3 regions of the Mesorhizobium sp. AA23 genome follow, and region 3 is predicted to be linked to each of the others. Evidence: riboswitches for the same ligand, from Rfam matches in the RefSeq annotation. Region 3 holds a riboswitch; each other region holds the start of a gene.
The links. A riboswitch is a leader RNA that binds a small molecule or an ion and turns the genes downstream of it on or off. The one in region 3 is predicted to bind cobalamin.

Region 1 (9,659 bases), on a different contig from region 3:
CTATCACGGTTCGGGCGAACAACAGAGGGTGGATCGGCTGCTGCCATTCAGGCGGCATGGCAAGCCGCTTTAGGCCAGCGGCGGAAAGCCTCTGGCCGGCTTCGCTTTTCGGCCTCTCGGAGTCGGTTTCCTGCTACCGGTCCGCGACTGGTCTGGCCAGATTTGGCGAGCGATTCACTTTTCGGAGGGCCGATGTCCACCCATGTGCGCCATCCGATCTGGCTTCCGGCTCTCAGGCCCGCCGATGCGCGCACCTTCGCTTCGCTCTATGCGGTCGAATCCTTTGCTCGCGCCACCATCTCCAGCGTCATCCCGATCCAGGCCTACGAAATCCTGCACAACGAGCAGATCGTCTCGATCCTCTACACCATCGTGTCGCTGCTCGGGCTGTCGGTGACGCTGTTCATGCCGATGCTGATCCGCCGCTTCGCGCGGCGCTGGGTCTACACGGCCGGCTGCCTGATGCTGGCGATCGGCTCGGTGTTCTTCGTCACCCACACGCTGCCGGGACAACTCGCCGGGATGCTGTGCCGTGTCATGGGGGCGAGCGCGCTGTCCATCACGCTTAACCTCTACATCATGGACCATATCCGCAAGACCGACTTCATGCAGGCGGAATCGCTGCGCATGGCTTGGTCGATGTTCGCCTGGACCGGCGGGCCGACGCTCGGCATTTTCCTCTATACGCGCTTCGGGATTTATGCCGCAAACGGCGCGGTCGTGGCTTTCGCGCTGGCGCTGCTGGCGTTGTTCTGGACCTATCGGCTGGGCGACAACCCTTCGATCCGTCCCGGCAAGAGCCGTCCGATCAACCCGCTCGCCAATATCGGCCGCTTCGTCGCGCAGCCGCGGTTGCGCCTCGCGTGGCTGATCGCCTTCGGGCGCTCGTGTTTCTGGACGACCTTCTTCGTCTATGGCCCGCTGTTCATGGTGATCACGGGCGAGGGCAAGCTTGCCGGCGGGCTGCTGGTTTCGGCCGGCAATGCGCTTCTGTTCATGGCGATCTTCTGGGGCAGGGCGGGAAAGCGCTTCGGCGGCCGTCGGACCATGGCTTTCGCCTATTTCGCCATGGCGGCGATGCTCTTCGTGGCCGGCGGCGTCGGCGCCGCCGCGCCGCTGCTCACCGCCGCCTTCCTGCTCGGCGGCGCCTTGTTCACCATTGCGCTCGACGCGCTGGGCTCGACAGCCTTCATGCGCTCAGTGCGTTCCTATGAACGAGCGCAGATGGCGGCTGTCTACCGAACCTATCTCGATTTCTCCGAGCTGACGCCGCCGCTGGTCTATTCGGTGGTGCTCTCCTTCTTCGGTCTCGGCTCGGTGTTCGTCACGCTCGGCCTGTTGGCCGCCTTCTGTGGCTTCTTCACCTGGCGCTATCTGCCGAAGTCGTTTTGACCGGCTGCAACGCGGCATGGCGCCCACGCACCCACTCGTGGAAGCGGCGCAAATCGTACTCCTCGGGCATCAGCACGCCGGCCTGGTGGCGGATCGAGTGCATGCCCTTCTGGTTGATCTCGCAGATCGCGGCGTCCTCCTCCAGCACCTGCGCGCCGAAGGCGACGATGTTGTCGATATCGGTTTGTGCCAGGGCATCGGGCGCGAACAGCCATTCGGCGGTGAGTTCCGTCTGCTCCGGCCCGAGCGGGGCGAGACGCACCGTGCGGACATAGTCGACATGGCCGACGACGAACATCGAGGGCAGCGAGGTAGCGTAGGTCTGGCCGGCGGCTCGCTCGGCCGGCGTCAGCCCGGCAAAGACCGGCCCATGGACGCGTCCGTCGCGCGACCAGGTCTCGGCGCCGGCGCGTAGGCCGCCGGAAAACTCCGGCGCATCATTATCCGCATAGCGCGCCCATTCCGGATCGTCATGCCTCGCCATCAGGCCGCGCCCATAGATCGGCACCAGCCGCGACAGGTCCTTGTGCACGCCCGGGCAATGCAGGCATTCGTTGAAGTTCTCCCAGAAGATTTTCCAGTTGCAGTTCATCACCTTGGTGAGCCGGTGTCCGGGGACGAGCGTCTCCAGCGGCCAGTTCGAAAGATCGCGGGAGGCGGAGTCGAAGGAGGCTTCCGCCGAGCCATCGGGCTCCACTGCGAGATTGATGAAGACGAAGCCGCGCCACACTGACAGCGCCACCCGGTAGAGCGGATAATTGTCCTTGTCGAAGCCTTCGGGCAGCGATTTCGATGGGACACGGACGAGATCGCCGCGCAGCGAATAGGACCAGGCGTGGTAGGGGCAGGTGAGCAGCCTTGCCTTCAGCCGCCCTTCGCTTTCCTGGCAGAGCTGCGAGCCGCGATGCCGGCAGGTGTTGTGGAAGGCGCGCAAGCTCCCGGCCTCGTCGCGCAGCACGACGACCTGCTGCGAGCCGATACGCGCGGTTCGAAAGGCAAGAGGTTCCGCGAGATCGGCTTCGCGGCAAACCATGAGCCAGCTCCGATACCAGATCGCTTCGAGATCGAGCCGGTAAGCGTCGGCTTCCCGATAGGCGCTTGCAGGCAACGTCGGCTCGAGGCTGGTGAGGCCATTGTAGCGGCTGTGTTCGCTAGGATTTGGCTGCATGAGCGGCTCCCCTTGGCTGATGACAGCCGACACCCGGGCAGGACCGTTGTCAATTGCGCGGCCATTGTCGCTTCCGGGTGCTGCCCTTAAGGTCACTTCGTAATCGCCTGCGGTTTCGCCGGCTGCCCAGGATTGCAAAGTATGCCTGCAAGAACGATGTCGCTGACCGTGGAACTGGTCGCCCGCTGTTTTCGCGCGGTCGATGACCCGGGGCCCGACCCGGATGCCGAGCATCTCGTGGACAGCGACTATGAAGCCATGCTGGATGCATTCGAGGCCGAGCTACCTGCAACCGAGCCTCTCTGGCTGTTCGGCTACGGCTCGCTGATCTGGAAACCGGAAATCGAGCATTTTGAGGAGCGCGTCGCCGTGGCTCGCGGCTGGCATCGCTCCTTCTGCATGAAGATGACGCGCTGGCGCGGCACCAAGCAAAGGCCCGGCCTGATGATGGCGCTGGATCGTGGCGGCCAATGCAAGGGCGTTGCTTTCCGCCTGAACGGTGGTGACCGCCGGCAGGCGCTGGACAGGCTTTTTCGCCGCGAGATGACGCTGAAGCCGACCAGCTACCGACCGCGCCTGCTGCAACTCGCAACCGACAAGGGGCCGTTGAGAGCGCTTGCCTTCGTCATCAATCGCAAAGGCACGACCTATGCCGGCCCACTCAACGAAGACGAGGTGGTCGAACGGCTGGCGACCTCGTGCGGCCACTGGGGTTCAGGCGCCGACTATCTCTACAACACGGTGAAGAACCTCGAACAGCGCGGTATTCACGACCGCCATTTGTGGCGATTGCAGAAGCTCGTCGCCGAGCGGATCGCCGGATCTTAGTCCGAAACCGGTGCCGCAATCACGCTGCGGCGTGACGGAATTTGGTTTGCCGGTCGCGACGATTCTGCCTATAGTCGCTGGCGTCGTCGGTTCCGTTTTTGGAGCCAAGAGGGAATGCGGTGAGGGTGGAGTCTTTGCCCTAAGCCGTGGCTGCCCCCGCAACTGTGTGCGGTAGTCCTCTCCATAGACCACTGAGGTTTGTCCTCGGGAAGGTGGGGAAGGGTGCGAATCCGCGAGCCAGGAGACCTGCCGGCGACAGGAAAGTTGACTTCGATGCCCTCGGGTGGAGGGCGAAAGGACAAGACATGAATACCGCTTCCGTCGCCCTCGGCGCCTCCGTCTCCTCGCAGTCGCGCATCATGCAGCTGGCTCTCGCCGCGCTGCTCGGCATTTTCGTCGTCGGTTTCGTCGGCTTCTCGCACATCGATGCGATCCACAACGCTGCCCACGACTATCGTCACTCGATGGCTTTTCCCTGCCACTGACGAAGGCCCGATATCATGAATCTGTTTCGCAACGTCGTGTTCGTCGCGGCGATCGCAGGGCTCGTGGCGGGCATCGCGCTTGCCTGCATGCAGGCCTATGCGACCGTGCCGCTGATCCTCAAAGCGGAAGTCTATGAAAAGGCGGGCGGCGGTCATCACCACGACCATGCCGCCAACACTGGAACTGGCACTGCCATGAGCTCGGCCGAACCGGCGGGCAATGCGATGAGCAGCGCCGCTCCTGCGTCGACGGAAGCGGCGGCTCCGACCGAGGACGAGGGCTGGGCTCCGGCCGACGGCTTCGAGCGCTTCGCCTTCAACGTTGTCGCAAACATCGTCACCGGCATCGGCTTCGCGCTGATCCTGGTCGCGGTGTCGGAATTCGCCGGTGGCATCGGCAGCTGGCGCCAGGGCGTGTTCTGGGGCCTTGCCGGTTTTGCGGTTTTCACGCTCGCGCCCGGCCTCGGCCTGCCGCCGGAACTGCCGGCCATGCCGGCGGCGGAACTTCTGCCGCGCCAGATCTGGTGGATTTCGACGGTGGCCGCAACCGCGGTCGGCCTTGGATTGATCGCCTTTCGCAAGTCGCTGCCCTTGGCAATTCTGGCGGTCGTGCTGATCGTCGCTCCGCACGTAGTCGGCGCGCCGCAGCCCGTCAGCTTCGAGACGGCGATTCCCGAAGGGCTGCACCATCAGTTCGTGGTGGCGGTGACCCTCACCGACCTGGTCTTCTGGCTGGTGCTCGGTGCGGCCGTCGGTGTGGTGCGCGGGCGCTTCACCGGTACATCGACCAGCCTGCGCGACAGCTTTGCCTGATCGCGCGGACGGCCATCTGACTTTCATCATCGGCGGTGCGCGCTCCGGCAAGAGCGCGCATGCCGAGTGCCTGGTGGCGGCAAGCCCGTCGCCTTGGGCCTATATCGCCACCGCGCAGGCCTATGACGAGGAGATGCGCGAGCGCATCGCGCTGCATCGCTCGCGCCGCGGCAAAGGCTGGGTCACCGTCGATGCGCCGCTCGACCTGGTCGGCGCGATCGACGCCTTGCCCGATCACCAGCCGGTGCTTATCGATTGCCTGACATTGTGGCTGAGCAATCATATGCTGGCGGACCACGATATCGAGGCCGAGTGCCGGCGGCTCTCGGATGTGCTTTCGCAGCCGCGCGGACCGTGGTTTGTGGTGTCTAACGAAGTCGGGCTCGGCATCGTGCCGGACAATGCGCTGGCGCGCCGGTTCCGCGACGCCGCCGGGCGGCTCAACCAGCAGGTCGCGGCTGTCGCCGACAGCGTGCTGATGATGGTGGCGGGGCTGCCGCTCAAGGTGAAGTGACATGGGCGAGATCAAAGACACGATCATCGACGACAAGGATGCCGAACGCCATCGAGCCAAGATGGCCAAGCGCAAGGCGGTGCAGGATGCCGAGGTGGCCGGCAAGACGATCGAGAAGGGACTGCTGATCGTCAATACGGGGCCGGGCAAGGGCAAGACCACGGCTGCGTTCGGCCTGGCGCTGAGGATGCTCGGCTACGGCAAGCGCGTCGGCGTCGTCCAGTTCATCAAAGGCAAATGGCACACGGGCGAGAAGGATGCCTTCGCCGCCTTTGGCGATCGCGTCGTCTGGCACGCGATGGGCGAGGGCTTCACCTGGGAGACGCAGGACCTGAAGCGCGACATTGCCGCCGCCGAGGCTGCCTGGGCGAGGGCGCTCGAGCTGATTGCCGACCCGTCGATCAGCCTCGTGGTCCTCGACGAGCTCAACATCGCTCTGCGCTACGACTATCTCGAGCTGGAAAAGGTGGTCGCGGCGCTGAAGGCGCGTCGCGAGGGCCTGCATGTCGTCGTCACCGGCCGCAATGCTAAGCCGCTGCTTGTGGAGGCCGCCGATCTCGTCACCGAGATGGGGCTGACCAAGCACCATTTCGCGGCCGGTGTGAAGGCGCAGCAGGGGATTGAATTCTGAGGCGCCTTAGCCGCCGATCAAAATGGTCAGGTAGATCACCGTCGCCGACAGAATCGCGAACAGGCCGATCAACAGCCCGTCGGCGACGCGATAGAGTTCCAGCGCCTGCCTTATGTCGGTGCTTTCGGCCTCGCGCCTGCCGCCTTCGCCCATGAAGGCATCCTCGACGACCTCGCCGCCATAAGTGCGCGGTCCGGCCAGGGCGAGCCCCAGCGCGCCGGCCATGGCGGCTTCCGGCCAGCCGGCATTGGGCGAACGGTGCTTCTTCGCGTCACGCCGCATGACCTGCCAGGCATTGCGGGGGTCGGCGCCCTTGACGATGAAGGCCGCCAGCACAATCAGCAGGCCGGTGAGCCGCGATGCCGGCAGGTTGACCAGGTCGTCGAAGCGAGCGGCCGCCCGGCCGAAGGCCTCGTATTTCGGCGTGCGGTGGCCGATCATGGAATCGGCGGTGTTGGCGGCCTTGTAGGCAGCACCCCCGGCCAAACCACCGACACCGGTCCATATGGCGGGCGCGACGATGCCATCGGAGAAATTCTCGGCCAGGCTTTCGATCGCGGCGCGGGCAACGCCCGCCCTGTCGAGCTTGTCCGGATCGCGGCCGACGATGCGCGAAACGGCGATGCGGCCGAGCGTCAGGCCACCGGTCTCCAGCGCATCGGCGACATCCTCGACATGCTCGGCGAGGCTCTTCTGCGACAGAAGCGAGGAGCTGAGAATGGCCGCGATGACCAGGCCGGACGGAAAGATCAGCCAGAGCAGGACATGCAGCGTCAGGCCGATGGCCGCCGGCACCAGCAGGATGACCAGAAGCGCCTGGACGCCGCGGCGGCGACGCAATTCGTCGGAATCGGTGGCGCGGTTGAGCCTGCGATCGAGAAAGGATATCAGCCTGCCGATCCAGGTTACCGGATGACCGATGGCGTTGAACAACCAGTCCGGATAGCCAAGGGCACGTTCGATGGCGAGTGACAGGAAAGCGATCAGGATCGACATGAAGCTTCTAAGCGGAGCGGTTGCAGCGGTTGATCACGGCGGCAGCCTTGGCCGGGCAAGCGCGCTCTTCCCTCATGCGCCACAGCCTTTCCTTGACCTCTCGACAGGTATCAATCCGCACTCCTATCCGCTTTTTGATCTGCCCGCCACCGCCCTGTCACGATTGCCGGAGCCAGGACGACTGCGCGAATTGGCCGAAATTGCGGCCAAGGCGTATGGCGCGCGGTCGGCGGCGCATGTCGTGGCCGCGCCCGGCACGCAGATTTTGTTGCCGCGGGTCGCTTCGCTGGTGAAACCAGGCAAGGCACTGGTGCTGGGTCCAACCTATGCCGAGCACGCCAGGGTGGCCGCGATTGCAGGCCACGCGGTTGTGGAGGCGGGCGACTTCGACGCCTTGGCGGACGCGGACCTTGCCGTGCTGGTCAACCCGAACAATCCGGATGGGCGAGTGATCGAAAGGGACCGCCTGGTCGGCCTTGCTGCGCGGCTTCGCGCGAAGGGCGGCCTGCTGGTGGTCGACGAAGCCTTCATGGATGTCGGCCCGGTCCAACACAGTCTGGCTGGCGATGTGGGCCAGGGTGGTATGGTGGTGCTGCGCTCCTTCGGCAAATTCTTCGGCCTTGCCGGCGTAAGGCTTGGTTTCGCGCTGGCCGACCAACTGACCGCCGAGCGGTTGGAGGCGCAGCTTGGGCCATGGGCTGTCGCCGGTCCTGCACTTGAATACGGAATCCGCGCATTGGCGGACGCCGAGTGGCAGGATGACATGCGACAGGGCCTGGCAGCCGATGCCAAGCGCCTCGACGCGCTGCTCAGCCGATTCGGTATCGCGGTCGCCGGCGGCACCAGTTTGTTCCGCTATTTGTCTTTCTCTGATGCTGCCTCCCTGTTCTCCGCTCTTGGCGAACGCGGTATCCTGGTCCGTCATTTTGCCGATCGACCGCAGGTCTTGCGCGTCGGTCTGCCCGGCAGCGAAGAGGAGTGGCAGCGGCTCGAGAGCGCGCTTGCAGAGTGGGCCTCGCGGCGCGACGATGCGCCGAAGGAGTGCTGACGATGATCCATGTCTGTTCGCTGTCGAAGGTGGAGGAGACCGTTGCGAGAACCGGCGCGGAGCGCTTGCTGTCGCTGCTCGCCGACGGCACCGGGATGATCCGTCCGGCCTCGATACTGGCCGAAAACCATCTGCATCTCGTCATGCACGACATCGTCGCCGCGCAGGAAGGCATGACCATGCCGGGCGAGGAGCATGTGCGCGCGCTGCTCGACTTCGCCTATCGCTGGGACAGGGCCAAACCGATGGTCGTGCACTGCTATGCCGGTATCAGCCGATCCACGGCGTCGGCTTATATTATCGCGGCGGCACTGGCGCCCAAACGCGACGAGGCGGAACTGGCGAAGACGCTGCGCTTTCTCTCGCCGTCAGCGACGCCCAATCCAAGGCTGATTGCCGTTGCGGATATGTTGCTTGGGCGAGAAGGCCGGATGATCGCGGCAGTCGAAGCAATCGGGCGCGGTGCAGATGCCTTTGAAGGGATTCCGTTCGAACTCAGCATTAGAGATTGAGCTCGCACTGTTCCGCTACGCCAGCCAGTCGGCAAGCCTCGCCTTACGCACATCCCTGGCCAGGGTGATGAAGCCATCGGCCTGATGCTCGGCGGTGAGCCGGCCTTTTTCGGCGGTGGCGATACTGGCGTCGCCGACCACGCCGTTCGGATTGAGGTCGCTGGCGATCCAGGCGAAGGCGTGCGTTCCGGTGTGCCGCAGCAGGGCGAATTCCTTTTCAGCGCGACCGACATTGGAGACGAAGTTGTCGGCCTTGCCCATATCGACGAGATCTGGCCGGAAATGCAGCATCAACGAGGTCTCGACATCGCCGCCATGGATGCCGTGACGGTCCTCGAGCTCGGTATACATGCCAGCGGGACGGCCGAAGCGCTGCCAGCTCGTCTTCACCGCCAGCATCTTTGCGCGCACGCGCAATTCGCGCGTGACAATGCCCATGATCTCCTCGTTGCCGCCATGCGAGTTGACGACGATCAACTTTCTGACCCCGGCGCGGGCGACCGAGAGGCCAAGCTCGGTCCAGGCGTCGACCAGGGTGGTGGCCGGCAAGGTGAGCGTTCCCGGCGCATGCAGATGCTCGTTCGACTTGCCCACCGCCTGCACCGGCAGGAGGCGGATGTCGATGTCCTCGGGCAGGCGCGCAATCACCGTCTCCAGCATGCCCATCATGATCGAGGTGTCGGTCGAGACGGGAAGGTGAGGGCCATGCTGCTCGACCGCGGCCACCGGCAGAACGGCAATCGTCGCTTCCGCGTCGATCGAGGCGTATTCGGTCGTCCGATAGTCGCCCCACCACACACGTCTTGTCGTCACTGTCGTCTCCCGATGGTCTGCTGTTGGCCCGAAGGTCTAAAGCGCCTGGGCATTCCGGGCAACAGCTAGCCTGCTGCCAGAACCTCCACCTCGACCTTGAATTCCGGGCGGGCAAAACCTGAAACGATCATCAGCGTCGAAGCGGGCGCCGGATCGGAAAACAGGCGATTGCGAACGTCCATATAGGCCTGCAGATGCGCGCGATCGGTGACGAAGGCGTTGATGCGCACGACATCGTTCAGCGTCAGCCCGGCTTCGCTTAAGATTGCGGCAATATTCTTGAAGCAAAGCTCGGTCTGCGCGCCGGCATCCTCCGGGACGGCGTCATCCGGCGCGATGCCCAACTGACCCGAACATAGCACAAGGCGCTTTCCCGCTGGAATTTCAACGCCATGGCTATAACGGGCAAAGGGCGGCTTGATCGACTTGGGGGCGAGATAATTGAGCATGGCATTCTCC
Region 2 (9,659 bases), on a different contig from region 3:
GCAGACCTGGATATGGGCGCGGGTGCCGACCGGATTGAGCTGGTATTGCGTGTAGAAGGTGGCCACCTCGAGGCCGCGGATGCGCGGCATGCCGAGCATATCCGAGATCGTCTCGATCGCCGCCTTCGTTACCCAGCCTTCCTGTTCCTGAGCGATCATGAGCAATGGGATGATGGCCGACTGCTCGCGTCCCTTCGGGTATTTGGCGATCCACTGCTGCGCCGCCGCGGCGTTCGCCTCGTTGAAGGCGAAGGAGGCTGGCTGGACGCTGGCATCTGCGAGACGGCGGACTGACATTTAGCGATCGACCTCACCAAACACGATGTCGAGGGAGCCAAGCACGGCGGTGACGTCGGCCAGCATGTGGCCGCGGCACAGGAAATCCATGGCCTGCAGATGCGCAAAACCCGGCGCGCGCAGCTTGCAGCGATAGGGCTTGTTGGTGCCGTCGGAGACGAGATAGACGCCGAACTCGCCCTTCGGCGCCTCGACAGCCGCATAGACCTCGCCGGCCGGCACGCGATAGCCCTCGGTATAGAGCTTGAAATGATGGATGAGCGCTTCCATCGAGCGCTTCATCGCCGCGCGCTTCGGCGGCACCACCTTGCCGTCGAGGTTCGACACCGGTCCGGCGCTCTCCTTGCCGAGCAGAAGATCGACGCACTGGCGCATGATCTTGGCCGATTGGCGCATCTCTTCCATGCGCACGAGATAACGGTCGTAGCAGTCGCCGTTCTTGCCGATCGGGATGTCGAAATCCATCTCGGAATAGCATTCATAGGGCTGCGCCTTGCGCAGGTCCCAGGCGGCACCCGAGCCGCGCACCATCACGCCCGAAAAACCCCAGGCCCAGGCGTCGGCGAGCGACACCGTGCCGATGTCGACATTGCGCTGCTTGAAGATGCGGTTGCCGGTGAGCAAGGCGTCAAGGTCGTCGACCGACTTCAGGAACGGATCGATCCACTTGCCGATATCCTCGATCAGCTTCTGCGGCAGGTCCTGATGCACGCCGCCTGGCCGGAAGTAGGCCGCATGCATGCGCGAGCCGGAGGCGCGCTCATAAAACACCATCAGCTTCTCGCGCTCGACGAAGCCCCACAGCGGCGGCGTCAGCGCGCCGACGTCCATCGCCTGCGTCGTCACATTGAGGATGTGCGACATGATGCGGCCCATTTCGGAATAGAGCACGCGGATCAGCTGGCCGCGCTTCGGCACCTCGATGCCGAGCAGGCGCTCGGCCGCGAGCGCGAAGGCATGCTCCTGGTTCATCGGCGCGCAATAGTCGAGCCGGTCGAGATAGGGCACCGCCTGCAGATAGGTCTTGGCCTCGATCAGCTTCTCGGTACCGCGATGCAGCAGGCCGATATGCGGATCGACGCGATCGACCACCTCGCCGTCCAGCTCCAGCACGAGACGCAAAACGCCGTGGGCAGCAGGGTGTTGAGGCCCAAAGTTAATGTTAAAATTGCGGACGGAGGTTTCAGCCATTGTGGCGCCTCAATTTGGCTTCGCCTTTTCATCGCCCGGAAGGACGTAATCCGTTCCCTCCCATGGGCTCAAAAAGTCAAAGTTTCTAAATTCCTGCTTCAATTCCACCGGCTCATAGATGACTCGCTTGGCCTCGTCGTCGTATCGAACCTCGACGAAGCCGGTCAGCGGGAAATCCTTGCGCAGCGGATGCCCTTCAAAGCCGTAGTCGGTGAGGATGCGGCGCAGGTCCGGATGGCCGGAGAAGAGCACGCCGTAGAGATCATAGGTCTCGCGCTCGAACCAGTCGGCGCCGGGATAGACGCCGGTCAGCGACGGCACCAGCGTCTCCTCGTCGGCCTGGACCTTGAGGCGGATGCGGACGTTCTGCTTCGGCGACAACAGGTGGTAGACGACGTCGAAGCGCTTGGCACGCGACGGATAGTCGGCGCCGCAAATGTCGATGATCGAGACGAACTGGCAGCGCGGGTCGTCGCGCAGGAAGGTCGCGACCTCGGTCAAGTTGCCCGGCTCGACGCAAACCGTCAGTTCGCCATAAGCAAGCACCGTTTCGCCGATGCGGCCGGAGAGCTTCTCGCCGAGATAGGTGGAGAGTTCGTGCAACGCCAAGGCCATTGGTTCACCGTTCGATCGTGCCGGTGCGGCGGATCTTCTTCTGCAACAGGAGAATGCCGTAGAGCAGCGCTTCGGCGCTCGGCGGGCAGCCGGGGACATAGATGTCGACCGGCACGATGCGGTCGCAGCCGCGCACCACCGAATAGGAATAGTGATAATAGCCGCCGCCATTGGCGCACGAACCCATCGAGATGACGTAGCGCGGCTCCGGCATCTGGTCGTAGACCTTGCGCAGCGCCGGCGCCATCTTGTTGGTCAGTGTACCCGCGACGATCATGATATCGGACTGGCGCGGAGACGCGCGCGGCGCGACGCCGAACCTCTCCGAGTCATAGCGCGGCATCGAGGTGTGGATCATCTCGACCGCGCAGCAGGCGAGACCGAAGGTCATGAACATCAGCGAGCCGCTGCGCGCCCAAGTGATCAGCGCCTCGGTCGAGGTGACAAGGAAGCCCTTGTCGGCCAGCTCATTATTGATCTCGAGGAAGAAGGGATCGTCCTCCCCCACCGGCCTGCCGGTGTTGGGATCGATGATGCCCTTGGGCTTCGGCGCGACGAGGGTGCCTGAACTGTCGTTCAATCCCATTCCAGCGCTCCTTTTTTCCATTCATAGGCAAAGCCGATGGTCAGCACCGCCAGGAACACCATCATCGACCAGAAGCCGAGCATGCCGAGCTTGGAGAAGGACACCGCCCACGGGAACAGGAAGGCGACCTCGAGATCGAAGATGATGAACAGGATCGACACCAGGTAGAAGCGGATGTCGAACTTCATGCGGGCGTCGTCGAATGAGTTGAACCCGCATTCATAGGCGGAAAGCTTTTCCGGATCGGGATTGCGGTAGGCAACCAGGAACGGCGCAACGATCAGCGCCAGGCCGACAACCATCGCCACTGCGATGAAGAGCACGATGGGCAGATACGAACTTAGGAGTGCGCTCATGCGGCGACTTTCCTTCGGCGGCCAGTTCACTTTGATTACAGCAACGGACTCTAAGGCGGAAGCGTGACAGTTTAACCCGCTGAACCGTTTTAGGTGGCCTATGCTGCGACGCGGCGAGGGTTAGCGCAGCGGTTTCGGCGACGCAAGTCAAACCTTGTTCAAAATCCGGCCCTGGACGCCATATCGGAAGAAACTGGTCCGATCCGCTCCTGTTTGATTTCCTTCATGTTTCACTCCACTTTTCTATCCTGACATATCTCCCGCCATTTGCCTGTTAGCATGGCCGGAATCACCGACTGGAAATCCCGGCAAAGGATCAGGGCAAGGTAGCTGGATGAAAGAAAAGATCTCGCTCGCCGCAGCAAGGCGCATTGCGCTCGGCGCGCAGGGTTTTACCGATGCGCGGCCGGCCGGCACGCCCGATCGTCGCCATCTCGCCCGTGTGCTTTCCCGAACTGGCCTGCTGCAGATCGATTCCGTCAGCGCCGTGGTGCGCGCCCACTATATGCCGCTCTACTCGCGCCTCGGCCCCTACCCCCTTGCGCTGCTCGACAACGCGGCCGTCACGCGCAAGCGAACCGTCTTCGAATACTGGGCCCATGAGGCTTCCTTCCTGCCCGTCGAGACCTATCCGTTGATGCGCTGGCGCATGCAGCGGGCCGAGAAAGGCGAGGAAATGTATCTCGGCCTCGCCAAATGGGGCCGCGAGCGCAAGGCGATGATCGAGGAGATCTACGGGCAAGTCGCGGAACGCGGGCCGATCGCCGCCTCCGACATCGAAGGCCACAAGGGCAATGGCGGATGGTGGGGCTGGAGCGAGGCCAAGCACGCTTTCGAATGGCTGTTCTGGGCCGGGCGCATCACCACCGCCTACCGGCGAGGATTCGAGCGCTATTACGACCTGCCCGAGCGGGTTCTGCCGCCGGCCATCCTCGACCTGCCGGTGCCCTCGGTCGAGGACGCGCATCGCCAATTGCTGCGCATTTCCGCCCGCGCCCATGGCATCGCCACCTATGGCGATCTGCGTGACTATTTCCGCCTGGCGCCTGGCGATACGAGAGCCAGAATCGAGGAACTGGTCGAGATGGGCGAACTGCTGCCGGTGAAGGTCGAAGGCTGGGACAAGCCCGCCTATCTCCACAAGGACGCCCGCTTTCCGCGCCGCATCGAGGCCCGCGCCCTGCTCGCGCCCTTCGATCCGGTGGTATTCGAACGCACCCGGACGGAAAAACTCTTCGGCTTCCGCTACCGCATCGAGATCTACACGCCGGCCGAGAAGCGCCAGTACGGCTACTACGTGCTGCCTTTCCTGCTCGGCGACCGGATCGTTGCCCGGGTCGATTTGAGAGCTGACCGGCCGGCCGGCGTGCTGCGCGTCCATGCGGCTTTTGCCGAAGCCGGCGCTCCCGCCGAAACGGCCGCACAGCTCTTCGGTGAGTTGAAACAGATGCAGGCATGGCTCGGCTTGGAAACCATCGAGGTGACGCCGGCCGGCGACCTTGGGCCGGCGTTGACCGACATTTCGGTGTCGTAGCCGCGCGTTGACATGCCAGCACCTCTAAGCCTAAATCCGCCGCAGACGGTCTCCTCCCGGCAAGGGGAGGAGCCAGAGGGAATGCGGTGCGGGAAAACCCAAATCCGCGGCTGTCCCCGCAACTGTGAGCGACGAGCCTCAGCCGAAAACCACTGGGATGTTCCCGGGAAGGCGGCGTAAGGCGACGACCCGCGAGCCAGGAGACCTGCCGTCTGAGACATGAGAATCCGATCGCTCGGCGGGTTTTCCGGGCAAGGAGCCTGGTTTTGGATTGCAACGTCAGTTTTCCGGCTAGTACCGCGGACATTTCGTCCGAACCCCGCGACGCGCTATCGGAAGTGACCGTCATCGTCTGCTCCTCCTGCCGCGATGAGACCGGTTCGGACGCGCATCCGCGCGCCGGCGCCCTCCTTGCCGAAGACGCGCGCCGCGCCGCGCCGGACGAGAAAATCCGCATCCGCACCGTCGAGTGTCTCGGCAATTGCAAACGCCGCCTGAGCGCGGCGCTGCTGCGCGACGGCTGCTGGAGCTATGTCTTCGGTGACCTGGAAACGACCAGCGGGGCCGACCTCGTCACCGGCGCAAAGCTCTTTGCCACCTCGACCGACGGCCTCATCCCCTGGCGAGGCCGGCCCGATTCCCTCAAGCGCGGCCTGGTTGCCCGCCTCCCTCCCCTCGACCTGCTGAAGGACTGACATGACCGCATCCCTCTCCCGTGTTCCCTGCACTGTCGTCACCGGCTTTCTCGGCGCCGGCAAGACCACGCTGATCCGCAACCTGCTCGAAAACGCCAAGGGCAAGCGGCTGGCGATCATCGTTAACGAATTCGGCGATGTCGGCATCGACGGTGAGATCCTGAAAGGCTGCGGCATCGACACCTGCCCAGAGGAAAATATCGTCGAGCTCGCCAATGGCTGCATCTGCTGCACCGTCGCCGACGATTTCGTGCCGGCGCTCGACCGGATCCTGTCGCGCACGCCGAAGGTCGACCACATCCTGATCGAAACCTCCGGCCTCGCTTTGCCGAAGCCGCTCGTCCAGGCCTTCCAGTGGCCGACGGTGAAGAGCCGCGTCACGGTCGATGGCGTCATCGCCGTGGTCGACGGTCCGGCGCTGGCCGACGGCCGCGTCGCCTCCGACCTAGACGCCTTGCAGGCGCAGCGCGCCGCCGACGACTCGCTCGACCACGATGATCCGGTCGAAGAGGTGTTCCAGGACCAGATCGCTTGCGCCGACCTCATCATCCTGTCGAAGAGCGATCTGATGGACGCGGCCGGCTCGGAGCGCGCCAATGCCGTCATCGGCGAGCACGTGGCGCGCGCGGTCAAGGTCGTGCCGACCGCACAGGGCAAGGTCGACCCGTCGGTGCTGCTCGGTCTTGGCCTCGCCGTCGAGGACGACATCGAGAACCGCAAGACCCATCACGATGACGAGCTCGACCATGAGCATGACGATTTCGACTCCTTCGTCCTCGATATCCCGTCCATCGCCAGTCCGGATGAGCTGGCAAAGCGCGTCGCTCTCGCCGCCGAGCAGGAAAACGTTCTGCGCGTCAAAGGCTTTGTCGAGGTGGGTGGCAAGCCGATGCGGCTGCTGCTCCAGGCCGTCGGCCCGCGCGTCAACCACTATTACGACCGCGCCTGGACGCCGGACGACGACCGCCGATCGCGGCTCGTCGTCATCGGCCTCAAGGGGCTGAACCGCCCGGCGATCGAGCGTATCCTCGCCGGCTGAGGCAAGACCGAACCGCGATGCACATCCTCACCACGACATCCGCCTCGCTCGACGATCTCGCCGAGCCGATCGACCTCAGGCAGACGCCTGCGGATGTCGTGGCCCTGTCCTTCACCGACAGCGATCTCGCCGGCCTCGCCGCTGCCTGGAAGGCCGACGCCGCTCGGCTGCCGTCGATGCGGCTGGCAGCACTTCGCGATCTCCGCCATCCGATGTCGGTCGATCTCTGGATCGACAGTGTCGCGCGCCATGCCAGGGTCGTCCTGGTCCGCATTCTCGGCGGCTACGACTGGTGGCGCTACGGCTGCGACCAGCTCGCAGCGGTTGCGCGCGAGCGAAATATCAAACTGGCGCTGCTGCCGGGCGAAAGCCACGACGAGGATCTGCGGCTGATCGAAGGCTCGACCCTGCCGCGCGCCGAACTCGACGCCCTGCTCGGCTATTTCCGCGAAGGCGGCCCAGCGAACATGAGCGCGCTGGTGCAAAGCCTGGCAAGGCTCGCCGGGTCGGATACGGCCGTGGCCGAGCCGGTGAGCGTGCCGAAGGCGGGGTATTACCAGGCTGGATTGGGGGTTGTAGAGGAGCCTGAGATCATCGATGTCGGCGGTCCTTCACACCCCCCTCTGTCCTGCCGGACAGAGGGGGGTGTGACAGAGCTCAACATCGACAGCGTCGGTGCCCCCGTCATCCCCATCCTCTTCTACCGTTCGATGCTGCTCGCCGCCGACGTCGCCCCAATCGATGCCCTGACGGAGGCGTTGCGGTCGCAGGGCATCATGCCCGTGCCGATCTTCGTTTCGAGCCTCAAGGACCCGGTATCGCTGGCTTTCGTCGAAACCGCCATCACCTCGCTGAACCCGTCCGCCATCGTCACTGCAACCGCCTTCGCCTCCGGTGCCGAGCCGGGTGCCGAAACGCTCTTCGACCGTGCCGGCGTGCCCGTGTTCCAGGTCATCGTCGCCACGACGCGGCGCGAAGTCTGGGAGAAAAACCAGCGCGGCCTGGCGCCCGCCGACCTTGCCATGCATGTCGTGCTGCCCGAGCTCGATGGCCGTATCCTCGCCGGCGCGATCTCCTTCAAGGGCGAGATCGACGCCGATCCGGCGCTGGCCTTCCGCGCCTTCGCCAACCGACCGGAAACGGATCGCGTCGCCCAGGTCGCCGCCCGCATCGCCGCATTCCTCCGCCTTCAACGGACGCAACGGGCGGAACGCAAGCTGGCGATTCTGATTCCGGATTATCCAGGCGCGCCCGGACGCACCGGCTATGCTGTCGGCCTGGATGTGCCGTCGAGCGTGCTCGCCATGCTGCACGACCTCAAGGAACAGGGCTATGCGGTTGATGGGATTCCACAATCGCCACGCGGATTGCTGGATGTGTTGGAGGTGGGTGGACTTGGTCTCACCTTACAGGAATATCTCGCCTTTTCGGCAGCGCTTCCCGAAGGTGCACGCGACACGGTTGAGGCAGCGTGGGGGAGAGCCAACGACAAAGCTCACGTCAATGCGCCCCCCTCTGTCCTGCCGGACATCTCCCCCTCTAGGGGGGAGATTGCGCCTGCATCGATGCTTTCGCCAATCATCAACGCTGGAGGAGAAGCGCCGTCAGCGAAACTGCCAATCTCCCCCCTTGAGGAGGAGATGTCCGGCAGGACAGAGGGGGGTGTTCAAGCGCCTCCTTCCGCAAGCTTCCCCTTCCGCGCCGCCGCCTTCGGCAACGTCACCGTGGCGCTGGCCCCCGACCGTGGTCGCTCCGCAGACCGCCGCGCCGACTACCATGACCCGACCCTTCCCCCGCGCCACGAGCTGATCGCCTTCGGCCTGTGGTTGCAAAAGTCGCTCGGCGTCCACGCCATCGTCCATGTCGGCGCGCATGGCACGCTCGAATGGCTTCCCGGCAAGACGGTCGCGCTCTCCGACAACTGCTTCCCTGAGATCGTCACCGGCTCGCTGCCCGTCATCTATCCCTTCATCGTCTCCAATCCCGGCGAGGCGGCGCAGGCCAAACGCCGCATCGCGGCCGTCACGCTCGGTCATCTGCCGCCGCCGCTGACCGGCGCCGGGCTCGACGAGGCGCAACAGAAGCTTGAGCGGCTGGTCGACGAATACGCACAAGCCGACGGGCTCGACCGCCGCCGCCGCGACCGACTTGCAAGGCTGATCGTCGAAACGGCGCAGAAGACAGGCCTTGCTTCTGAAGCCGGAGTTGCCGGAACCGATGCGCCGGACGAGGCGCTGCGCCGCATCGACGCGTGGCTGTGCGACCTCAAGGATTTTGCCGTCAAGGACGGGCTGCATGTCTATGGCCGCGCGCCCGATGACGAAGCCGATCCGCTGCGCCGCCAAAGCGCCGAGACCGAAAAAAGCGCCCTGCTCGCTGCGCTCGACGGCCGTCACATCAAAGCCGGACCGGCAGGCGCGCCGGCGCGCGGCCGTTCCGACGTGCTGCCCACCGGCCGCAACCTTTTCACCTCAGATCCGCGCACCATGCCGACGCCGACGGCCTGCGATCTCGGGCAGGCGGCGGCGGAAGAAGTCGTGCGCAGCTACATGCAGAGCCATGGCGATTGGCCGCGCTCGCTGGTCATCGACCTCTGGGGCTCGGCGTCGTTGCGCACCGGCGGCGAGGAGATCGCGCAAGGCCTCGCGCTGATGGGCTGCCGGCCGCAATGGGATGCCGCCACGGGTCGCGTCACCGGCATCGAGGTGCTGCCGCCGGCTTCGCTCGGCCGCCCGCGCGTCGACGTCACCTGGCGCATCTCCGGCCTGTTCCGCGACATGTTCCCGACCCAGATTGCGCTGATCGACGCCGCCGCCAGCGCCGTCGCCGGCCGCGACGAGGACGATTCGGAAAATCCGCTTGCCGCCGCGACCCGTGCCCAAGGCAAAATCGGTCTGCGCATTTTCGGCACCTCGCCCGGCACTTACGGCGCCGGGGTCGAGGAATTGCTGTCGCGCGGCGAGTGGAGCGCGCGCGAAGAGATCGGCCGCGCCTATCTCGAAGCAACCTCGCATGCCTATGGCGGCGCCGAAGGTGAGGCCATCTCCGCGCCCGGCGTCTTCGAGGGCCGCATCGCCGAGGCGGACCTGCTTGTCCACACCGGCGACGACCCGGGCCGCGACATCCTCGAAGGTTCGGCCGATGTCGCCTTCATCGGCGGGTTTTCGGCCGCACTGGCCGCGCTTGGCAGGAATGCCGATGTCATAGTGCTCGACACGACTGACCCTAAGAAGCCGAAGCCGCGATCGGTCGGCGAAGCCGTGTCGCGCGTGGTGCGGGCCCGCGCCGTCAATCCACGCTTCATTGCCGGGCAGATGCGCCACGGCCCCCGCGGCGCCTCGGAATT
Region 3 (9,659 bases):
GCCACGTTAACACGGTGCCTATCCCGCTTACTTCTATGGGACCAGCGCAGGCGGGCACAGCTACGGCAAGCACATCCCGAGCTCGCCGTATTCATTACCTTGGGCGACGATTTCCTTGGCAGCGCAATCGGCTGGCACGCCCGATAGCGTTAATTAACGACCGACAGCTCCACAAGGGCGAACTTCGAAGAAGCGAGTACAGGTCGTTAATCCGCGAGAGTTCTGCAAACAACTCGTGCAACATTTGCGGATAATGCGCCAGTTCTCTGAAATACCATCAACACAGCAGAACTATTCTCAGTGGTTTCGAACGATGAAGGAAACAACATTATCGCAACAAGCGAATGAACCTATCGCGCGGAGTCACAGCGGCCATCGTCCTGTTGCTGGTAGGCCGGCAAGCCGTCGCGGCAGACCTTCCGGAAATCCTTGCGGCACGCAGGAGGGTGCCTCGATTGAATGGCCGCGCCCCTGGCAGCTCCGCCTGCGGGCATTGGGGGTGATCACTGAGGATTCGGGTTACGTCAACGCGGTGCCTAGCAGGTTCACCGGGGTGACTGGTCGCGCGCGGGTGGCGAGCATGACCGGTTACGCACGATCGTGGCGCGGGCCTTCAACAACCCGCGGGGTGAAGCTGCTCGCGCAGCGGGTCGAGGCCATCGGCACGCAGTTGTTCAAGACGCTGGCGGCCCAGCCCCAGCCCGCCTACCTGCGGCGCCACCTCGCCTTTCCGCTTCCGGTCATGGTCATCGGCGCGTCGGTGGGCGAATGCGCAACCACGCTCAGCGAAGCCGAGCGGGAACAACTACTGGAATTCCCGGCGGACCGTGACGAACTGGACCGACTTACACTTTGAGCCTGGGGACCTCGATCTGGTCCGGCGTCGCCGATGGGGGCAAGGACCTCTCCGAGCCTGCACTGATGAGAAGCCGCATCGTATGCGGCTTGGGCCAAAGAGACCGACCAGCGCAAGGCGCTATTCGCATAATCACATAAACATCTCGTTATGTGGCATTGACAGGGAGCGAAGCGGCTGTGATTGTGCGCATGTCATGGTTCTCCGCGCGGCACTGCCGTGGCGGAGCTAAGAGGGAAGCCGGTGCGATGCCGGCGCTGCCCCCGCAACTGTTAGCGGCGAGCCAAGCCCATTGATGTCACTGAGGCGAATGGCCTCGGGAAGACGGGCAGAGGCTTTGACCCGCGAGCCAGGAGACCTGCCACGACGAACAACGTCCACGGACGGGGTGTCTGGTGGTCGCGGTGACTCGGCTTCGTGCCGCCTAACCCGCGTTCCTTGTCCCCCGCCCCAACCATCGGGGTATGGCATGACTGTCTCTCAACGAATTCCTGTAGCAACGCTCGGCGTGCCGCGTATCGGTCGACGGCGGGAACTCAAATTCGCGCTTGAAAACTACTGGTCCGGAAAATCTCCTGCTGCCGACTTGCTCGCGACGGCGAAGACGCTGCGTGCCGCTAGCTGGAGGGAGCAGCACGATCGCGGCGTGTCGAAAATCCCGTCCAACGATTTCTCACTTTATGACCATGTGCTCGACACAGTCGCCATGGTCGGCGCCGTGCCGGCACGATACGCCTGGACTGGCGGCGAGGTCCCACTCGATATCTATTTCGCCATGGCGCGCGGCAATCAAGGTCAGGCCGCGGATTGTGGACATGCCGGTGACGAGCATGCGGCCAATGGGCATGGGCTTGCCGCGATGGAAATGACCAAATGGTTCGACACCAACTACCACTACATTGTGCCGGAACTCACGGACGATCAGAGCTTTGCCCTCTCGTCGGCGAAACCGGTGGATCATTTCCTCGAGGCCAAGGCGCTCGGCATCCACACCCGCCCGGTCCTGCTTGGACCGGTTACCTTTCTCAAGTTGGCGAAGTCACCTGGGGAAGGTTTCAACCCTATCGCGCTCCTGCCACGGCTGCTGCCTGTCTACGAGGAGCTCCTGCAGAGGCTAAAGCTCGCGGGAGCCGATTGGGTGCAGATCGATGAGCCGGCGCTCGTGCTCGATCTGATTCCCAACGAACGGGATGCGCTCCAATTCGCCTACTCCCGGCTGTCGAAAGCAGCACCCGAGTTGAAGATCATGGTCGCTACCTATTTCGGATCGCTGGGAGACAATCTCGAGACAGCAATTTCTCTTCCCGTGGCGGGACTGCACGTGGATCTCGTGCGCGCTCCAGAGCAGTTGGAGGCCATCGGCCGGCTCGCGCGGAAGGAACTTGTGCTCTCGCTCGGGCTGATCGACGGCCGCAACGTCTGGCGCGCGAACCTGCCTGCCATACTTGACCGTATCAAGTCGATCGTCGCCGGTTGGCCGCTGGAGCGGGTGGAGATTGCCCCGTCCTGCTCGATGCTGCATGTGCCGATCGACCTGGACATGGAGACGGCACTCGATGCGGATGTGAGGTCGTGGCTCGCCTTCGCAGCGCAAAAGACCGACGAGCTGGTCGTGCTCGCCCGTGCCCTGGCCGAAGGCCGGGACGCAGTTGCCGCCGAACTGGAGGCGTCGGCTGAGGCTGCCGCCGTTCGCGCGACATCCGCGAAGGTGAATGATCCGCTCGTCGAAGGCCGGATCGCCAGCATCAAGGTCGGCATGACGCGCCGGAAGAGCGCATTTGCCGTCCGCTCCAAGCTTCAGGCCGACGCGTTTGGCTTGCCCTCCTTCCCCACCACGACGATCGGCTCCTTCCCGCAAACAGCCGAGATTCGCAAGGCGCGGGCAGCTCATGCCAAAGGCCAGCTGAGTTACATCGACTATGAAGCGTTCCTGAAGAAAGAGATAAAAGCCCCGTTCGCTGGCAAGAAGAGATTGGACTCGACGTGCTGGTCCACGGCGAATTCGAGCGCAACGATATGGTACAGTATTTCGCCGAGCAGCTCTGCGGCTTCGCCTTCACGCAACACGGATGGGTGCAGAGCTATGGCTCGCGCTTTGTGCGACCCCCGATCATCATTGGAGATGTGTCGCGACAAAATCCGATGACACTAAATTGGTGGCGATATGCCCAGTCGCTAACGCATAAGCCAGTGAAGGGCATGCTTACCGGCCCGGTGACGATCCTCAACTGGTCCTTCGTCCGAGACGACCTTCCGCGCTCAGCCGTCTGCCGCCAGGTCGCGCTTGCCATTCGCGATGAAGTGAGCGACCTCGAAAAGGCCGGCGCCAAGATGATCCAGATCGACGAAGCCGCACTGCGGGAGGGCTTGCCGCTGCGCGCGGCCGACTGGGAGGCCTATCTCGACTGGGCCGTCGAATGCTTCCGGCTGGCTTCAACGGCCGTCGGCGATGCGACCCAGATCCACACCCATATGTGCTACTCCGAGTTCGGCGATATCGTGGACGCGATTGCCGTAATGGATGCCGATGTGATCTCCATTGAAACCTCGCGCTCGCAGATGGAACTGCTCGATACGCTTCGAACCTTCAAGTATCCGAACGACATCGGTCCTGGGGTCTACGACATTCACTCGCCGCGGGTCCCGGAAGTGGGCGAAATTTCCAACCTCCTCATGCTTGCGCGCGATCGATTGTTGGACCGCCAACTGTGGGTGAATCCCGACTGCGGCCTCAAAACGCGCAGATGGGAGGAGGTCCGCCCTGCCCTGGTGAACATGGTGGCTGCGGCGCGCGCAATTCGGGAAAAAGCGCAGACGGCGTAGGGCTCGGTGACACTCGCCGGCGGTGAGCGGCGACGCTGCACCGCCGGCGAAGTAGGTTTGAGTTTATCCGACTCACCCAAAGAAATCGAGCTGACGCTGACGAAGCGCCTTGGCAAGCTTGGTCTGGTCGCGGGCCTTGTTATGGCGCGTCCAAGCCACCTGTTCCAAAGGCGGCGTTGGTGGGCGATCGAAGGAGGCCGGCCCTCAAATGAGCCGGCCAGAAACGAGACGGCTGACCTCCAGCCAGTTTCGGACTACTCCGGATTGGGATAGTCCAATATCACTATCATCTTTCCGCTGCCGATCGCCGAAACCTCCGCTCCGACGATCGGCGACCATCGGGAGAGGCATCGGCGATCACGCGGCGCCGGTCCAAGGGTGTTCCGGGAAACAGGATGCAAGGCTAATCTGGGGGAAGGTTCAACCGGCACTTCTGGAGACTATCGAGGCGGTATCGACGCTCTGCCACCTGCAGTCGGCCAACTCTCGCTCAATGGCCCGTCTGCCTCTGTCTCCAATTACGATCGCCGCGAAGGCGAAGCCGAGCGGCCGCAGCTTGGCTGGCGGACCCCTTGTGTTTTGATGGTGGAAGATCCGACGGCGCGACCAGGAAAGCCATTGCGGAAAGTGCGGGGTTGGCTTGCTCCCGGCGGATGCCGGCAGCGGTGTTCGGACCGCGCCCAACAGCGACGTGCAGATGGCCGAAATTCATGAGCGGCGTCATAAATCTCAATCGTTGCGTAGAATGCGTGCTTCGAGCGCGGCTGCGACGAAAGCTCGTCGAGCGGCCGGCGCATGGGTCTTACCGCGTAACACCTGCAGGCAGGCGTCCATCGCTATTCTGCGTTTATCGGTCTCATGATGCAGATCCCGCAGCAAGATAGCGGCCGCGTCGTTGACGTCGAACACGATACGCTCTGAGCTGCGGCGGCTGACCTGAACAACGACTGGCCTCTCAAATCTGATCAACCCGGTCATCCCCCCTCCTCCACAGCCACTATGCGGCAAACCGCCCGGGTCGTATTTGTTTACTCAGTCGAACGCGACCGATGCACCTGCACCACTGAGGCTGGCCATTGGCGACCAAGCGATCGCCATGAGCTGCGTCTGGCCATAGTCAGGTTGCGTGCGATCTGCACTTTTGTAGTCGGCGGTGAGGAACTGCTTCTCATTCGCGTGGTCTAGCTGTGGAACCTGAACATACTGCACTCTTTGACGCGCCTCGCGCCAGTCTCAAACATGTCGTCGAAGTCTACACCTGCACTTTTCCACTGCCCGATCTGCAGCCGGCGATCCACTGCATGGCCGAGGTTGGATCTTCCAATATGGCGACCCGTTTCGCAAAGCCGAAAAAGGCATTGCGAGCCGTGCTTACCGGCTTGCGCCCATCGTATGCATCGTAGCATGCCCTCAGGGCGACCTCGTGGATCATGTCTCTGCGATCTTCAGGCCATTCATTGAGAAAATCGATGGCATCCGCAAGGCCGGCAATCTCTTGGATGATGTGCGTTGCGCGCTTCACGAAAAGGGGGTTGCTGAAAGCCTTAGCGTTCATTCGTTTCTCCAAACTATCCGTAACCAATTTGCGTGAAGAGGCGCCGCATCGACGCGGGCCCAACCATGGCACAGCGGTGTTGTCAGGACGATGACGGTTGAAGAGGAATATCCTGCGACTGCGGCCGGGAGTGTAGCGATCCGCCAACAGATCGTGCAATGGCTTGGTTGCCATCAAACGCGGTCGTCACTATTAAGCTATGAATTGATTCCCCACCGCCTAGTCTAAGCCCGCAGGAGCGTTTTCATGGCCGAAGAAACTGAGACGAAAGCTGACAACCTCATCGAACTCACCGCCCATGTCGTCTCAGCCTATGTTTCGAATAATCCGGTTCCCGTCGGTGAACTGCCTGGGCTTATCGACCAGATCCACATCGCATTGAAAGGCAGTGCCGGTGGTGCCGCACCAGAAAAGTCGGAACCCCTCAACCCTGCCGTACCGATCAGAAAATCGGTTACACCTGATTACATTGTCAGCCTTGAGGACGGTAAGAAGTTCAAGTCGCTCAAGCGTCACCTGGCTACCCACTATGGCCTTACCCCTGCCGAATATCGCGCGAAATGGGGGCTGCCGGCGGACTATCCCATGGTGGCGCCGAACTACGCTGCGGCGCGCTCGGCATTGGCCAAGACCATGGGACTGGGCCGCAAGCCGAAGGAACCGGGGACGCCGACCCCTGCCAAGCGTGCCCGCAAGAAAGCCGCAGCCTGACCGGACTGTTTCAGGATCGGCTAAGGGATCCGGCACGATTTCGCACTTGCGAGATGAAATTGTGCATTGCAATATCCGCGACGATCGGTATGATCATGGTGTCGGCCATCTACTCCTCCCAGATGTGGTGCCGACGCTGAACGGGGCGCACCTCCTCCCGCGTCTCATTCGATATAGAGCCCGCTGCCACCTCCTCCCGGCAGCGGGCTTTCTTTGTCTGAGGCGCGATTTCGGTCTTGGACCAACGGATTGGCTCTAAGCGAGGGGGACGCTCCGAACCTCCGGGCCCTTCTTGCCCTGCGCGTATTGGACAAACACCTTCTGCCCCTCCGTCGGCATGCTTGATAGCGCGGTAGCATGAACGAAGATGTCCTTCTCACCGTGTTCAGGAGCAATGAAGCCGAAGCGCTTTTGGGAATTGTACCACTTGACCGTGCCCTCGCTCTCCAATTGGGGACTCGTCCCGGCGGCGGGCTCTCCAGCGCTACGCGTATGTAGCTGAGTTTTCGCGGTCTGATTACCCGACCTCCAGCACTTGAGACCTGATGACCTCTTGGACTTTCTTCCGTTGTGACCTTGAGACACGTTCCCACGGAAACACCGCGGCTCCCGTCTGCCTCCAGCGCCCGGATGTGCAGATAGGCCTCGATGCACTCCGGCAATTTGACAAAGCCCAAACCCTTGCTGGTGTTGAATCAGTTCACGTCGGCGTCGACAGCGGGTGCGGTTACGGTCGACGAACGCTGACGGTAGCTTGACTCGGAAGACCGTTCCGCAAAAGAAACCGGGGCAATGGCGATGCTGGCGTGGCCAACGATGGTCCTTATAATTGCCCATGATCGTCCGACTGGCTTGAACAGCGCATTGCGCTCCCGGCAGGACAATCTCAATCGGGCGATGCGTTCATGGCTCATCGACAATCAAATAGATTCGGCCATGCGTGAACGCATACTGCGCGCGGTCAGTCAGGATGCTCAAGAGCGGGCTCTGCGGGATGAGCTGAAGCAGCACCCGGACGATGTCGATGCGGCGATCCGCCTTACGAATGCCTTGGTGGCGCAGCAGCGGCCGCATGACGCTCTTCAGGTCATCGACAGCATCTTAGTTGCTTCTCCATGGAACTTGCGTTCATTGAACGCGAAGGGCGTAATCTTGGACATGCAGGGGCTGCATGACGCGGCACAGGTGCAATATCGTCAAGCTCTCAAGGCGGAGCCAGGGAATGAGATAGTGCACCACAATTTCAATCTGTCGCGTGCTCTTGCTCGGAAGTCCGAGCCCAGGACGTTGACACGGTCGCGGTAACGTTCAAGTCCTCGTCGTCCTGCGAGCTCGACAGTGCGATTCGGTTCTCAAATCTTCTAATTCTAAATGTTTGGCGAAAGACGAATGGTGCTAGCATTCGCGGTCATACAGATACGAATTCTTCAGTTGCTTCCAAACAGGACGCGGTTGGTTCGCTAGCTATTCAGCCTGCTTCACCCCATGTCTGTCGTACCTGCTGCTCCACTCGCCTTCCCGTTCTATGGGATCCCTGCGTGCGGATGACGTTTGGAGGTCGGTACAGCCAGCGCCTTTTCTTCTTGTAAAGCGCAAGCCCTATTGAAGCCTCCGGTGAGACACAAGCCACGTCAATGGCATGCCTTCAGCTATCCATATTGTGGATGCCTCCCATCGAAACAAACAATTTTATCAGATTTTCAAAATCTTGCAGGGAAGGCACCTGACCAGCGGACAACAGCCGCCTCTATGGCGAGACGAACGCCCCAAGGATAGCCCAAAGGAGATATTGTTTCATGTGCTCTGCCGTGCAGTGGAGGATGCGCTGGGAAAACGACCTGCAACTGGCCGACCATGTCGAACTCTCCGACTTCTTCCGAAGGACATATGGGCAGACTGGGGCCTTCAACGCTAAGCCTTTCGAAGGTGGCCGCAGTTGGGGCGGCGCGAGGCCGGAAGTCCGCTTAATCGGCAGCGACGAGCAGGGTATAGCGGCCCACATAGGCATAATACGCCGTTTCATCAAGGTTGGCGATGTCGACCTTTTAGTGGCCGAGTTGGGACTGTACGCGGTTCGTCCGGATCTTGAGCGTCTCGGAATCAGCTTTTCCATGCGCATTGTGCATCCAGTGCTGCAGCAGATGGGAGTTCCATTCGCTTTCGGCACTGTTCGGCACGCAATGCGCACCCATGTTGAGAGGTTCTGCCGAGAGGGCATAGCGACCCTGATATCGGGTGTTCGCGTACGTTCCACTCGCGCAGATATGCGGCCCGACCTTCCGCCTACACGCCTGGAGGACGTCCTCGTCTTGGTTTCGCCGATTGGACGCTCGATGGACGAGTGGCCCTCCGGCACCCTGATCGAGCGAAACGGCCCGGAGCTATGAAGCGGGCCAAGCGGTGCGCTGACGCTGACTTTGACGACGGTCTCAATCCGCGGTTCCCGGCGATCTTCCTCGTCCTCGACGACGGCGCCACATACCGGCCGGAACTCATCCGGCTTTGATAAGCATCGGGCTTTGTCAGTTGCACAAGCCTTAGTGGCATTTCGCCACGCGGCCCGCTCAGAGAAGCAGGACCGCCCACGTCAAAATAGCTGAAATGGAAAGGAACGGAAATGGCTGATCAACTCGCAACGGAAATCATTGCCATAATAAAGAAACGCGTCGAGTCAGAGAATGGTGAGGGGACCAAGCTATCCGTCGGCGAAATAACGACTGCGACGGAACTGACTGGCCTCGGGATCGATTCCCTGGGGTTAGCGGACGTGCTCTGGGACCTGGAGCAGGCCTATGGCATCAAGATCGAAATGAACTCGGCCGAGGCCTGGTCGGATGTCCAGAATGTCGGCGGCATCGTGGAAGCTATCCGCGGCTTGATTGCCAAGGCCGCTTGAATGGACAGGCGCGTTGTCATCACCGGTATAGGCGGGCTGTGCGGACTAGGCACCGACGCCGCCTCGATTTGGACAGGCATGCGCGAAGGCCGCTCGGCCATCGGCCCGATTGTCAATTCAGAGCTTCATGGTCTGGAGGGCATGATCGGCGCCCAGATCAAAGCATTGCCTGAGCACGACATTGACCCCAGGCAACTCGTCTCCATGGCCCGCTGCAGCCTGCTTGCCGTGCTTGCGGCGCACGAAGCCATGCGCCAGGCCGGACTTTCCTGCGATGAAGGAAATGCCCATCGCTTCGGCGCTACAGTGGGCGTCGGCTTCGGTGGCTGGGAGGCGACCGAAAAGGCCTACCGCGCCCTCCTTCTGGACGGCGCGACGCGCGTGAATCTCTTGACTGGAGTAAAGGGGATGCCGAGCGCGGCTGCCTGCCATGTCAGCATGAGCCTCGGCCTGCGCGGGCCGGTCTTCGCCACCACCTCCGCCTGCGCCTCGGCCAACCATGCGATCGCCTCGGCCGTCGACCAGATCAGGTACGGGCGGGCCGACGTGATGCTTGCCGGAGGCAGCGACGCGCCCTTCGTATTTTTTGTGGTGAAGGCATGGGACGCCATGCGCGTACTCGCTCCGGATACTTGCCGGCCCTTCTCCGCCGACAGGAGGGGCCTGGTGCTGGGCGAGGGTGCGGGCATGGCCGTGCTGGAAAGCTATGAGCATGCCACGGCGCGCGGCGCCACGATCCTTGCCGAGATCGCAGGCATCGGCCTTTCTGCCGATGCCTTCCACATCGCCGCGCCGGCTGTCCATGGACCGGAAGCGGC

Region 1: linked by a shared signal. The riboswitch ahead of A9K66_RS25855 (CbtB domain-containing protein) and the one ahead of metE (5-methyltetrahydropteroyltriglutamate--homocysteine S-methyltransferase) in region 3 are both predicted to bind cobalamin.
Region 2: linked by a shared signal. The riboswitch ahead of A9K66_RS25650 (DUF1636 family protein) and the one ahead of metE (5-methyltetrahydropteroyltriglutamate--homocysteine S-methyltransferase) in region 3 are both predicted to bind cobalamin.

Annotation. Positions count from the first base shown of each region.
Region 1 covers NZ_LYTP01000031.1:46,778-56,436, forward strand. Annotated here, with positions in the region: gene A9K66_RS25840 (MFS transporter) at 193-1,392, shown strand; gene A9K66_RS25845 (aromatic ring-hydroxylating dioxygenase subunit alpha) at 1,361-2,560, opposite strand; gene A9K66_RS25850 (gamma-glutamylcyclotransferase) at 2,702-3,388, shown strand; cobalamin riboswitch at 3,459-3,657, shown strand; gene A9K66_RS25855 (CbtB domain-containing protein) at 3,694-3,873, shown strand; gene A9K66_RS25860 (CbtA family protein) at 3,889-4,686, shown strand; gene cobU (bifunctional adenosylcobinamide kinase/adenosylcobinamide-phosphate guanylyltransferase) at 4,679-5,200, shown strand; gene cobO (cob(I)yrinic acid a,c-diamide adenosyltransferase) at 5,202-5,831, shown strand; gene cbiB (adenosylcobinamide-phosphate synthase CbiB) at 5,838-6,827, opposite strand; gene cobD (threonine-phosphate decarboxylase CobD) at 6,826-7,875, shown strand; gene A9K66_RS25885 (tyrosine phosphatase family protein) at 7,878-8,387, shown strand; gene A9K66_RS25890 (creatininase family protein) at 8,403-9,200, opposite strand; gene A9K66_RS25895 (RidA family protein) at 9,266-9,649, opposite strand.
Region 2 covers NZ_LYTP01000031.1:1,197-10,855, reverse strand. Annotated here, with positions in the region: gene A9K66_RS25680 (NADH-quinone oxidoreductase subunit E) at 1-297, opposite strand, end outside; gene A9K66_RS25675 (NADH-quinone oxidoreductase subunit D) at 298-1,488, opposite strand; gene A9K66_RS25670 (NADH-quinone oxidoreductase subunit C) at 1,498-2,103, opposite strand; gene A9K66_RS25665 (NADH-quinone oxidoreductase subunit B) at 2,108-2,689, opposite strand; gene A9K66_RS25660 (NADH-quinone oxidoreductase subunit A) at 2,680-3,045, opposite strand; gene A9K66_RS25655 (winged helix-turn-helix domain-containing protein) at 3,380-4,579, shown strand; cobalamin riboswitch at 4,609-4,807, shown strand; gene A9K66_RS25650 (DUF1636 family protein) at 4,846-5,274, shown strand; gene cobW (cobalamin biosynthesis protein CobW) at 5,276-6,313, shown strand; gene cobN (cobaltochelatase subunit CobN) at 6,331-9,659, shown strand, end outside.
Region 3 covers NZ_LYTP01000007.1:87-9,745, forward strand. Annotated here, with positions in the region: partial or broken gene A9K66_RS29190 (cytochrome) at 571-766, shown strand; cobalamin riboswitch at 1,037-1,237, shown strand; partial or broken gene metE (5-methyltetrahydropteroyltriglutamate--homocysteine S-methyltransferase) at 1,326-3,679, shown strand; gene A9K66_RS08040 (DUF982 domain-containing protein) at 4,409-4,657, opposite strand; gene A9K66_RS08045 (DUF982 domain-containing protein) at 4,932-5,234, opposite strand; gene A9K66_RS08050 (MucR family transcriptional regulator) at 5,481-5,945, shown strand; gene A9K66_RS31030 (cold-shock protein) at 6,201-6,782, opposite strand; gene A9K66_RS08060 (hypothetical protein) at 6,738-7,250, shown strand; gene A9K66_RS08065 (NodA family N-acyltransferase) at 7,742-8,332, shown strand; gene A9K66_RS08070 (acyl carrier protein) at 8,563-8,841, shown strand; gene A9K66_RS08075 (beta-ketoacyl-[acyl-carrier-protein] synthase family protein) at 8,842-9,659, shown strand, end outside.